3 regions of the Paraburkholderia sp. A1BS-2L genome follow, and region 3 is predicted to be linked to each of the others. Evidence: predicted binding sites of a transcription regulator. Region 3 holds the regulator's gene; each other region holds the start of a gene.
What was found. Region 3 encodes LexA, which represses DNA repair genes until DNA is damaged. Its sites were predicted from a motif close to ACTGTATNNNNATACAGT; they were not measured.

Region 1 (4,278 bases), 410 kb from region 3:
TGCAACAAAAAGGGGCGCTTCGAGCGCCCCTTGGATTGCCGACAAAACCCAGGCCTTGCGCCTGGGTTTTTTATTACGCGTATGCTGGGCGATGCGCGGCGGCCGTCTCTCCGAGATAACGATAGACTGAGAGATCGTCGGCGCGGATCGCGGGCTGCTTGCCCGAGATGAGGTCGGCGAGCAACTGGCCCGATCCGCACGACATGGTCCAGCCGAGCGTGCCGTGCCCCGTGTTCAGGAACAGGTTCGAGAACGGCGTGCGGCCCACCACCGGCGTGCCGTCCGGCGTCATCGGGCGCAGGCCGGTCCAGAAGGTGGCCTGCGAGGTATCGCCGCCGCCCGGGAACAGGTCGTTCACGCACATTTCGAGCGTCTCGCGGCGCGCTTGCTTGAGCGCCGTGTCGTAGCCCACGATTTCGGCCATGCCGCCCACGCGGATGCGGTCGTCGAAACGCGTGATTGCAATCTTGTAGGTCTCGTCGAGCACGGTGGAGACCGGCGCCGCGCCCGCGTTCACGATAGGCGCTGTGATCGAGTAGCCCTTGAGCGGGTAAACCGGAATCTTCACGAGGCCGACCAGCATCTTCGTGGAGAACGAGCCGAGCGCGACCACGAATGAGTCCGCGCGCACGAGTTCGCCACCGCACTGCACGCCCGCGATGCGCTCGCCTTGCACGGCGAGGCCGTCGATCGGCGTGTTGTAGCGGAACTTGACACCCAGTTCCTCGGCCATTTTGGCGAGGCGCGTGGTGAAGAGCTGGCAGTCGCCGGTTTCGTCGCCGGGCAGGCGCAGGCCGCCGGTGAGCTTGTGCGAGACCGCGGCAAGCGCGGGCTCGGCACGGCCGAGCTCGGCGGACGTGAGCAGTTCGTACGGAACGTTCGCATCCTTCAGCACGGCGATGTCCTTTGCCGCGCCGTCGAACTGCTGCTGCGTGCGGAACACCTGCAGCGTGCCGCCGGTGCGGCCTTCGTACTGGATGCCGGTTTCGGCGCGCAGCGCCTGCAGGCAATCGCGGCTGTATTCGGCGAGGCGCACCATCCGGCCCTTGTTGAGTGCATAGCGCTCGGGCGTGCAGTTCTGCAGCATCTGCCACATCCACTGCAACTGGAATTTCGTGCCGTCGAGGCGGATGGCGAGCGGCGCGTGCTTCTCGAACATCCACTTGATCGCCTTGAGCGGCACGCCCGGCGCGGCCCACGGCGCGGCGTAGCCGGGCGAGATCTGGCCGGCGTTCGCAAAGCTCGTTTCGAGCGCGGGACCGGACTCGCGGTCGATCACCGTTACCTCATGGCCCGCGCGGGCAAGATACCAGGCGCTGGCGACCCCGACAACACCACTGCCCAACACGACGACTCGCATAGTCTGCTCCAGATAGATTTGTTGGGGCTACGCCGCGCTGCCGAGGGCTTGCCGCATCCGTCTCGGGGGATTCAGCGCCGAAGGCATGAAAAATCAGGAGTAGCCAGTAATATCGACTATGCTATTGTTCTACGACTAGATTTTGTTATCGTATTTGTCAAATTTTCAGGAAAAACACATGAGAACGCAGCGTCAGCCGGTCCGCGCGCTGGACCGGCTCGATCACCGCATCCTTAAGCTGCTCCAGGAGGACGGCCGCATGGCCATGAAGGACCTCGCAGAGCAGGTCGGGCTCTCCGTCACGCCGTGCATCGAACGGGTCAAGCGCATGGAGCGCGACGGCGTCATCACGGGCTACTACGCGCGCGTGAATCCGAACGTGCTGGGCGCGGCGCTGCTGGTGTTCGTGGAGATCACGCTCGACCACAAGAGCGGCAACATGTTCGACCAGTTCCGCCGCGAGGTGAAGAAGATCCCGGAAGTGCTCGAATGCCACCTGGTTTCGGGCGACTTCGATTACCTGATCAAGGCGCGCATCGGCGAGATGGCCGACTACCGCAAACTGCTCGGCGACATCCTGCTGCAACTGCCGGGTGCGGTGCAGTCGAAGAGCTATGTGGTGATGGAGGAAATCAAGGAAACTTTGACGATCGCGGTGGGCGAGTAGTCGCGCGAAGCCGCGCTCGAAAGCGCCCCGTTTTTAGCGCTCGACAAGGCGTCTCGATACTGTATATTTATACAGTATCGAGACGCCTTGCTGCATTGTGCCGTGAAAGAACTGGACCCTGACCATCCCGCCGAGACCTGGTACCCTGTCGCGCCGCCTGCGCCGCGCAAGGGGCGTGGTGCCGTCACGAACCTGCAGGGGCGCTACGAGGTTGATCGGCGCGAAGTCTTTGACGACGGCTGGCAGCATGCGCAGCCGGATGAGAGCCCCGGCGATCTTGCCGCCGAAGAAGCCCCGGCATTGCGCACCGAGGTCTTCGAGGAGCGCGCGAAGAGCATCCTTACGCGCAACCAGTCGCCCGATATTCCGTTCAATGTTTCGCTCAATCCGTATCGCGGTTGCGAGCACGGCTGCATTTACTGCTTCGCGCGACCCACCCACAGCTATCTGGGGCTCTCGCCGGGACTCGATTTCGAGAGCCGCATTTACGCAAAGATCAATGCGCCCGAGTTGCTCGCGCGCGAAATCGCGAAGCCCGCTTATGAGCCGGAGCCCATCGCGCTGGGCGTGAACACCGATGCCTGGCAGCCGGTCGAGCGCGATATGCGCATTACGCGTCGCGTGATCGAGGTGCTGAGCGAGCGCCAGCATCCGTTCGCGGCCATCACGAAGTCCTCGCTGATCGAGCGCGATCTCGATCTGCTAGCGCCCATGGCGCAGCGCCAGCAATTCATGGCGGCCATCACGATCACCACGCTCGACGCCGAACTCGCGCGCACTCTGGAGCCGCGCGCGGCCACGCCGGCGCGGCGGCTGCGCACGATCCGCACGCTTGCGCAGGCGGGCATTCCGGTTGGGGTGAGCATCGCGCCCGTGATTCCGTTCGTTACCGAACCGGACATGGAGCGCGTGCTGGAAGCCTGCGCCGAGGCGGGTGCGAGCAGCGCGAGCTATATCGTGCTGCGTCTGCCGTGGGAGGTGGCGCCGCTCTTCGAAGGCTGGCTCGAAGCGCATTTTCCGCGACGCGCGGCGCGCGTGATGAGTCGCGTGCGCGACATGCGCGGCGGCAAGGACTACGACTCGGCGTTCTCGCAGCGCATGAAGGGCACCGGGCTTTGGGCCGACCTGCTCAAGCAGCGCTTTCACCAGGCCGTGAAGCGGCTCGGCTTGAACGAGCGGCGTTACGGCATTCTGGATATGTCGGCGTTCATGCGCGCGAAGACGGTGCGCGAGAAACCGCAACTCGATCTGTTCTAGCGCCGCGCTGCAGTTGTCGGGCAGTCGTCGCTATTGAGAAATGGCCTTGGCCGCTTCGACCTGCGATTCGAAATACGTCTGGAAAGTCAGGGCCAGGCCCGTCATCAGCAAGAATGCACCGATCAGCAGCGAGAAGATCACCACGAAGATCACGGCCCAGCCCGAGCGGCTTGCGCGGCTGCCCGCGAAGGCCGCGTTGAACTGCGCGTCCCACCTGGCGTCCGGGCGCAGCCCGTAGACGATGGCGGCCAGAAATGCCGAGAGCACGGACACGGCGCCGATCACGGCGAGTGCCCAGCCGGGTATCGACTCACGCTGGGTTGCCACGAGCAGGAGCACGCCGGGAATGCCGAGCAGCGTGCCGGCGATATGCGCCCAGCCCCACACGTCGCGCCTTCCGTAGAGATAAAAGCGGTGCGCCCCCAGGCTGCCGAACAGGAAGGCGAGGGTGGCGGTAAGGGTCTTGGAGCGAAAGCGTGCAGGATTTTTTTGATTGGACATGGGCAGACGGATTGGATGACTGCGCGCTGATTGCGCGATGGCAGCTCAACAACTGCGTGTGCAACAACGGCGCGGCCGCGGGCCGCGGCCCATTGTACGTGGCGCGCGCCTGCGTCAGCAGATGTTGCCGCTTATGCCGGGAAATGGCTGCAGGCGTGCGGAAGGGCGCATGACGGCCGCGTGTATGGCTAGGGCTTCGCGTAAGTCACGCGATAAATCGCGCCTGCATAGTCGTCGCTGATGAGCAGCGAACCGTCGGGCAGCGGCAGCACGTCCACGGGGCGGCCCCACACGGTTTTATCGGGATTGAGCCAGCCCTGCGCGAATACCTCCTGATGGGCGTTCGCGCCGTTGGCGTCCGCCGTCACGCGCACCACGCGATAGCCGACCTTGCTGCTGCGATTCCACGAACCGTGCTCGGCGATGAAGATGCTGTCACGATACCCGGCCGGGAACATCGTCCCTGTATAGAAGCGCATGCCGAGCGCCGCGA
Region 2 (4,278 bases), 760 kb from region 3:
CGGCGCTTGCGTCCTGGCGCAGCGCCAGCTCGGCCTGGGTGCGCAGGCCCGCGAGCGGCGTCTTCATCTGGTGCGCGGCATCGGCGATAAAGCGCTTTTGCAGCTGCATGTTCTGTTCGAGGCGCGTGAGCAGGTCGTTGAACGAGGTGACGAGCGGCTCGATCTCGGGCGGCGCGCGCCGCGCTTCGAGCGGCGAGAGGTCGTCGGGGCGGCGCATGCGCATGTTCGATTCCAGCGCATGCAGCGGCGCGAGGCCGCGCGAGAGGCCGAACCAGACGAGCAGGATCGCGAGCGGCAGGATCACGAACTGCGGCAGGATCACGCCTTTAATGATGTCGTTGGCGAGCTGGCGGCGCTTGTCGAGCGTTTCGGCCACCTGCACGAGCACGGGCTGCGAGCCCGACAGATTCGGCAGTTCGACCGTCGTATAGGCCACGCGGATATCGATGCCATGCAGCATGTCGTCGCGGAATTCCACAAGGCCGGCGGGCGGGCGGTCGTCGTCGCGCGGCAGCGGCATCTCGCGGTCGCCGCCCACCAGTTCGCCGCGGCTGCCGAGCACCTGGTAGAACACGCTGTCGACGTTGTCGGCGCGCAGGAAGTCGCGCGTGGAGGCGGGCAGCGAGAGCTCCGCCACGCCGTTGACCGGATGGATCTGGCGCGCGAGCACATAGGCATCGGTTTCGAGCGCGCGGTCGAACGGGCCGTTGGCGATCGACTTGGCGACGAGATACGTGACCGCGATGCTCATCGGCCAGAGCAGCAGCAGCGGCGCGAGCATCCAGTCGAGAATTTCGCCGAACAGCGAGCGGGGGCGCGCGGCGGCGGCTTCGGCCTCGTCGGGCGGGGCGAACGGGTTGGCGTAGCGGGCGTCGCGCGCCTCGTCGTCGAGCGCGCCGGGCTGGGCGGCGGGAGCGGGCTCGGCCATCGTGGCGCTTGGCTATTTGTAGTGGTGGCTCGCCGGCATGGCGGGAGGCGCGGCGGCGCCTGCCGAGGGGCTCGCCGGGGTGTCTGCCGGGTTGCTCGCGTTTGCCGGATTCGCTTCCTTTTCGAGGCAATATCCGAGCCCACGCACGGTCACGATGCGCACGCCGCCCGTTTCGAGTTTTTTGCGCAGCCGGTGCACGTAGACCTCGATCGCGTTGTTGCTCACTTCCTCGCCCCATTCGCACAGATGGTCGACGAGCTGTTCCTTCGAGACGAGCCGCCCGAGCCGCTGCAGCAGCACTTCGAGCACGCCGAGTTCGCGCGCGGAGAGATCGAGCACCTGGTCGTTGATGCGCGCCACGCGCCCGACCTGGTCGAACGCCAGCGCGCCATGGCGCACGACCGTGGGGCCGCCGCCCGCGCCGCGCCGCGTGAGCGCACGCACGCGCGCTTCCAGTTCGTTGAGCGCAAACGGCTTGGCCATGTAGTCGTCGGCGCCGAGGTCGAGGCCTTTTACGCGTTCGTCCACGCTGTCGGCGGCGGTGAGGATCAGCACGGGGAGGTTGGAATTGCGCGCGCGCAAGCGGCGCAGCACTTCGAGGCCCGGCATTTTCGGCAGGCCCAGATCGAGGATCAGGAGGTCGAACGACTGCATCGACAAGGCCGTATCGGCATCCACGCCGTGACGCACGTGATCAACGGCATAGCCCGCCTGGCGGAGTGATCGGACGAGACCGTCCGCGAGTATGCTGTCGTCTTCGGCAATGAGAATTCGCATGTGCGCCAGCGTCGCCCTCATAGCGCTTTGATGCCCGTTTTGTGCGGCGCGGGGTGTGCAGCGCGCGCAGCGCTCCCGGCAGGGAGCGGGCCCGGGCAGCGTCGGGCGGCGGTCTCCGAAAATTCGCGGTTTCGGCGCGCGCGTTTAAGGGCCAAAAACGAGCTTGCCAAAACTACTGTTTTTTTATACAGTGTCTGCGTTCAGGCGCATGTGCGCAAAAGCACGCGCGCATCGTCACCAGACGCCGTTCATCATAGCAAAGGACGATTCATGGAAGATAGCAAGAAAGGCTCGGCTGGGCTGACTGCTGAAAAGAGCAAGGCACTGGCTGCCGCGCTCGCGCAGATCGAAAAGCAGTTCGGCAAAGGGTCGATCATGCGGCTCGGCGACGGCGAGGCGGTCGAAGACATTCAGGTGGTCTCCACCGGTTCGCTCGGCCTCGACATTGCGCTCGGCGTGGGCGGCTTGCCGCGCGGCCGGGTGGTCGAGATCTACGGTCCGGAATCGTCGGGCAAGACCACGCTCACGCTCCAGGTGATCGCCGAATTGCAGAAGCTCGGCGGCACGGCGGCGTTTATCGACGCGGAACACGCGCTCGACGTGCAGTACGCGTCCAAGCTCGGCGTGAACGTGCCGGAGCTGCTCATCTCGCAGCCGGACACGGGCGAGCAGGCGCTCGAAATCACCGACGCGCTGGTGCGCTCGGGCTCGATCGACATGATCGTGATCGACTCGGTTGCGGCGCTCGTGCCGAAGGCCGAAATCGAAGGCGAAATGGGCGACTCGCTGCCGGGTCTGCAGGCGCGCCTGATGTCGCAGGCGCTGCGCAAGCTCACCGGCACGATCAAGAAGACGAACTGCATGGTGATCTTCATTAACCAGATCCGCATGAAGATCGGCGTGATGTTCGGCAACCCGGAAACCACCACGGGCGGCAACGCGCTCAAGTTCTACTCGTCGGTGCGTCTGGATATTCGCCGTATCGGTTCGATCAAGAAGAACGACGAAGTGATCGGCAGCGAAACGCGTGTGAAGGTCGTCAAGAACAAGGTGTCGCCGCCGTTCCGCGAAGCCGTGTTCGACATCCTCTACGGCGAAGGCATCTCGCGCCAGGGCGAAATCATCGACCTCGGCGTGCAGGCCAAGATCGTGGACAAGGCAGGCGCGTGGTACAGCTATAACGGCGAACGCATCGGCCAGGGCAAGGACAATGCGCGCGAATTCCTGCGCGAGAATGCGGACATCGCTCGCGAGATCGAAAACCGCATTCGCGAGTCGCTTGGCGTGAGCACGATGCCGGACGGCGTCAACGACTCCGGCGAAGTCGAAGTCGCGGGCGAAGAATAAGTTCGGATCACCAGTCTCGAATGGGCACCAGAGAGTCAGCACGATCGTGATGCGCAAGGTTGGGTTCGCTTCGGTGCCGCATGAGACGGAAACGTCAGAGGCCCCGCCTTCGTCTTTGGGCGAAGGCGGGGCCTCGTCGCAAGCCGACCAATTCGAGCGCACCTCCACCTCGCGTACCTCACGCACCTCGCGAAACGCGCCCACGAACGAAGCGCCTGGCAGGCAGCGCCCCGAGCGTTCCCTCAAGGGCCGTGCGCTCGGCTATCTCTCGCGCCGCGAATACAGCCGCGCAGAGCTTTCGCGCAAGCTCATGCCTTTCACCGAAAACGCCGACGAGCTCGAAGCACTGCTCGACGCGCTCGAACGCGAAGGCTGGCTATCCGACGCACGCTTTGCGGAAAGCGTCGTGTACCGCCGCGCCGCGCGCGTGGGAGCGGGGCGCATCGTCAGCGAGCTCAAGCGTCATGCCGTGGGCGACGCGCTCATTGAAGAAGTCAACGCGCAACTGCGCGAAACGGAACTCGCCCGGGCCCGTGCCGTCTGGCAAAAGAAGTACGGCCAGTTACCCGAGACGCCCGCCGAGCGCGCGCGACAGGCGCGTTTTCTGGCTGCGCGAGGCTTTTCGATGTCGATAATCGGCAAGATTTTGAAGGGCATCGAAGACAGCTTCGAGGGCGACTGACCAAAAATTGATCCGGTCGACTCAAAAAACAGCTGCGGCCTGGCACTGCCGGGCGCTGTGGGTTCGCCGCTGTCTCAAATACTCGGTATGCTAAAATCGAGAGGTTTTCCTGTCCGGTCTTACCTCTACTAGCATGCCGCTTTCTTCGCCAGCGCCTCGCCAGTTGCGTCATCAGCGCGCTATCCGGGCGGTCGCCTATGAGCGCGAAGACGGCCTGTGGGACATCGACGCGTGCCTGACCGATCATAAGCCACGCGACGTGCCGCTCGCCGCCGGTGTGCGGCCCAACGGTTCGCCGATCCATGAACTCTGGCTCCGCATCACGATCGATCGCAAGCTCAACGTCGTCGACGCCGAAGCGTCGTCCGACTGGGTGCCGTACGACGGTCAGTGCCAGAACGCTCATCCCGCCTATCGGGCCCTTATCGGGCTCAATCTCCTCAAGAACTTTCGCCGCGAAGCCGGTCGGTTGCTCGCCGGCACGGTTGGCTGCACGCACCTCACGGAAATGCTGGGCGTGTTGCCGACAGTCGCGGTCCAGGCG
Region 3 (4,278 bases):
TCCCCATGCCGTTGCACCATCGATGTGCACGCAAACCTGGCGTTTTCCAGCCCTTGCGTGTCGAATTGCGGCGCACCATCATGTAATAGTGACCTGCGTTTCCAGACGGGTAGGGAGAATCGATCATGGCGAGCTACAAGAAAATTCTGCTTTGTTACGACGGCTCGCGCGAAGGCCGCAAGGCGCTGCGTTGCGGCGCGGATCTGGCGCTGGACCTGCATGCGGAGACCCATCTGCTTTCGGTGGTCGACATGCGCTCGACGATCGCGCAAAGTGCGGGCTTGCTCACCGACGTGGCATGTGGGCGCTTCGAAGAAACGGCGCGCGAGATTCTGCAGGAAGGCGTGGACTGGCTGACCGAACGCGGCGTGCGCGCGCAGGGCCACTTCGCGTTCGGCCATCCGATCGACGAGATTGCGAATCTCGCCAATGAGCTGCACGTCGATCTCGTAGTGGTGGGGCATCGCTGCCGCACCGGACTTTCGCGCTGGTGGATGGGTGCGGGCAATACGCCGCTGCTCGACCGCGTGACGTGCAGCATTCTCGTGGCCTGCTCTTCGGCTGCCGAGGAAAAACAGCAACAGCAGGCGGCGGCCTAGCCGCTATCAATCGCTTCCGCGATTGCAGCGCTCAGTCAATCAGCGAAAAGCGGCGGAGCCACTACCACGAAGATGGCTCGCCGCAATTCTTGCGGTTCATCTCGGTACGGCTTGCTCAGTTCGACGCGCTCGCGTCGTTGCCGGTATTCGGCTCGTTCAATTCCACGGCGGCGAGCTTCCACGAAAACAGCCCATGACGCTGCAGGATGGCGGCATAGCGATCGCCGCCATAGCCGCTGTTTGCGCCGCGCTGCCACGTGACAACGAACGTGTTCAGACTGCGATAGCCCGCCGAGGTTTGCGCGCGCGGCTGAGCTTGCTGCGGCTGCGGCGATTGCGCCTGAGCCGGCGGATTGCCGGGCGCGGGCTGCGTCGCTTGGCCTGCCTGTGACGATGGTGGCGGCGACGGCGCTTCAGCCGGCGGCACAGGCGCGGGCCGTTCTCCCGGCTTGCCGGTCGGCGGCATGCCGCTGAGCAATGCGGCCACGCCCTCTGGCGTGGCATACGCGTCCACCAGTGGGCCGATCAGCGCATTGCCGATCATCGCGCCGAACAGCATGAGTGGATTGCTGGCGTGGGCGGCCTCCATGCGTTGTTGCAGCATCTCGCCAACCTGCTGCTTCAAGCTCGCGCGCAGCGCCGGGTAGTCGACGTACTCGCTCAGTGCGGCTGCGTCGCGTGCGTCGGCGGCTGCCTTGAGGTTATTCAGCGCGATATATGGCGATGCATAGCCATAGCCCACTGCCGCCACGATTGCAACCGCCGCGACGGCGATTGCGACGGGCTTCTTCCAGCTGGATGATTTGCGCGGATACGTTTGGGTATCGGTCATTGGTTAGTGCAACCCTGCAGTGTTCAATCAGGGTGTTGACCGCGCGCAATCAAAAACGATCCCACTTTTATTGCTTACTTTGCCAGCGCGACCGGCGCATCGGCCTGCTGCTCCGCGATACAGCGGTCGATGGCGCGGCACACCGCCTCCATCGTGCCCACCATGATGAGCCGCGACTGGCCGTGATAGACGCGCACCGGTGCGCGGCGGTCGGGCTGCTCCGCATTCAGCGTGCTGTTGAGCGAAACGCGTGCGAAGGCCGGCTGCGCGGAAGGCAGCGGGCGCGCTTCGTCTTCTTGCTCGATGTCGTCGAAGAGCGAGCCATTGATCTGGTAGCCGCATTGACGGCCAAGGGCCGCCGCCGAAGCACGCGCCTCGCGCATGGCGCACGAGGCAATCCCGCGCAGATGGCGCAGACGGCCGAATTGACGGAAGGGCAACAGGCGGGCAAGGCGTTCCATGACTCTCTCCGGAAAATGCGCAGAAGATGCGCAGAAAATGCGCAGGCGGAATTATCAGAATTCGGTGGGACGGATCAGACCAACGGCAATGCCTTCGAGCGCGAAATCCGCGCTGCCGGCCGCGACGAAAATATTCTCGTAGTCAGGGTTCTCCGCGATCAGCTCGATGCCGTTGCGCTGCCGCTTCAGGCGCTTCACGGTGACGTCGTCGCCAAGACGCGCCACGATGATCTGGCCATCCTTCGCTTCGCTCTTTTTTTGCACGGCGAGCAGGTCGCCGTCGAGGATGCCCGCGTCGCGCATGGACAGCCCGCGCACCTTGAGCAGGTAGTCGGGCCGGCTCGAAAAGAGCGCGGGGTCGCAGGTGTAGTTCTGCGAAATGTGCTCTTGCGCGAGGATCGGACTACCCGCCGCGACGCGGCCCACGAGCGGCAGCGAGAGCTGCATGAGGCCCGCGTGCGGCAGCGTGAATTGATGCGGCAGATCGCCCGGACCGGGCACGAGGCGGATGCCGCGCGAAGCGCCCGCAGCCAGCTCGATCACGCCCTTGCGCGCCAGCGCGCGCAGATGTTCCTCCGCCGAGTTCGCCGAACTGAAGCCCAGTTCGGCGGCGATTTCCGCGCGCGTGGGCGGAAAGCCGGTGCGCTCGATCGCGCGGCGGATCAGATCGAAAACCTGCTGCTGTCGTGCGGTGAGTTTGGTCATGGCGCTACTGTATGTTTGAACAGGTGACTGTATTTTTATACAGTACTCGCCGCTTTTCAAGTGTTACTTGAACTTTGTCATCCGCACGGCGTCGCGACGGCGCTTTCCCTTCCCCGACGGACGCAACCACCGGCAAAACAGGCGCAAGCGCCCAATTCCTCCGTCCTTACCACTTTTACGTATTAAAAAATGAGAAAACATCATTTTTAATAATGTAAGCCGATCGCTAGACTGGCCTCCATCGATTGCTGCATGGCACGCGAGAACGCACGAAAGTGCACGAATGCGCACGACGACACGGAGAAAAAGTGGATGAAACAAGGCATTACGGGGCACGCATGGTTCAGGACGCTGGCGGCGAAACTGCTGATCGGCGTGGCGCCGCTCGTCGGCATGGCGGCCTTCGCGCCGGCGGCGCATGCGGACACGGCGCTGCTCAACGTCTCCTACGATCCCACGCGCGAGCTGTATCAGGACATCAACGAAGCCTTTATCAAGGAGTGGAAGGCGAAAGGCGGCGAGACGCTCACCATCAAGCAGTCGCACGGCGGTTCCGGCGCTCAGGCGCGCTCGGTGCTAGACGGACTGCAGGCCGACGTTGTGACGCTCGCGCTCGCCTGGGACATCGACGCACTCGCCAATAAAGGGCTGATCGCGAAGGACTGGCAAATGCGTCTGCCCGACAACGCCTCGCCATACACCTCGACCGTCGTGTTTCTCGTGCGCAAGGGCAATCCGAAGCGCATCAAGGACTGGGACGACCTCGTGAAGCCCGGCGTCTCGATCGTCACGCCCAATCCGAAGACCTCGGGCGGCGCGCGCTGGAATTACCTCGCGGCGTGGGCCTATGCGGCGCACCAGCCGGGCGGCAACGACCAGAAGGCGAAGGCCTTCGTCACGAAGCTCTACAAGAACGCAGGCGTGCTCGACTCGGGCGCGCGCGGCGCGACCACGAGCTTCGTGCAGCGCGATATCGACGACGTGCTGATCGCCTGGGAAAACGAAGCATTCCTTTCGGTTAAGGAGTTCGGGCCGGACAAGTTCGAGATCGTGGTGCCGTCGGCCAGCATTCTCGCGGAGCCGCCGGTTGCGGTGGTCGACAAGGTCGTGGACAAGCACGGCACGCGCAAGGTGGCGCAGGCGTATCTCGAGTTCCTCTATGGCGAGAAGGGGCAGGAGATTGCCGCGAAGAACTTCTATCGTCCGCGCTCGGACAAGGTGCCGGCGGCGATCACGGCGAAGTTCCCGAAGCTCAAGCTTTACACGGTCGACGAGGCGTTCGGCGGCTGGGCCAAGGCGCAGAAGACGCATTTCGCCGATGGCGGCGTGTTCGATTCGATTTATCAGCCGCAATAAGCCGGCCGTAAGCCGGCCGTAGTAAGCCGACGGCAATACGCAGTAGCAAGCAACGCCAAAAACAAGGCGCGCCCGACGAGGCGCGTCTTTAGCCGCGGCGCCCCGCATGTATCGTATGACGAGAGGTGCTCCGCGCAACCCATGTGAAGAGATAGAGCATGACGACGTTTCGATTACAGAAGCCAGGCGCGCTGCCGGGATTCGGCGTGACGCTCGGCATCACGGTGGCGTATCTGAGCCTCGTGGTGCTCATTCCGCTTGCGGCCACGTTCCTCAAGACCGCGACGCTCGATTGGGCGCAGCTCGTGCGCGCGGTGGCGTCGCC

Region 1: the regulator LexA is predicted to act here: its motif matches at 2,086-2,103, upstream of P5W98_RS10220 (PA0069 family radical SAM protein).
Region 2: the regulator LexA is predicted to act here: its motif matches at 1,880-1,897, upstream of recA (recombinase RecA).

What each region holds. Positions count from the first base shown of each region.
Region 1 is NZ_CP120428.1:2,255,567-2,259,844, reverse strand. It holds gene P5W98_RS10230 (D-amino acid dehydrogenase) at 74-1,360, opposite strand; gene P5W98_RS10225 (Lrp/AsnC ligand binding domain-containing protein) at 1,539-2,027, shown strand; gene P5W98_RS10220 (PA0069 family radical SAM protein) at 2,139-3,284, shown strand; gene P5W98_RS10215 (NINE protein) at 3,315-3,785, opposite strand; gene P5W98_RS10210 (PQQ-dependent sugar dehydrogenase) at 3,974-4,278, opposite strand, start outside.
Region 2 is NZ_CP120428.1:2,605,403-2,609,680, reverse strand. It holds gene P5W98_RS11865 (sensor histidine kinase) at 1-928, opposite strand, end outside; gene P5W98_RS11860 (response regulator) at 941-1,705, opposite strand; gene recA (recombinase RecA) at 1,976-3,052, shown strand; gene recX (recombination regulator RecX) at 3,102-3,734, shown strand; gene P5W98_RS11845 (DUF2889 domain-containing protein) at 3,868-4,278, shown strand, end outside.
Region 3 is NZ_CP120428.1:1,842,105-1,846,382, reverse strand. It holds gene P5W98_RS08270 (universal stress protein) at 126-599, shown strand; gene P5W98_RS08265 (DUF2939 domain-containing protein) at 715-1,431, opposite strand; gene P5W98_RS08260 (hypothetical protein) at 1,506-1,892, opposite strand; gene lexA (transcriptional repressor LexA) at 1,947-2,597, opposite strand; gene P5W98_RS08250 (sulfate ABC transporter substrate-binding protein) at 2,910-3,953, shown strand; gene cysT (sulfate ABC transporter permease subunit CysT) at 4,112-4,278, shown strand, end outside.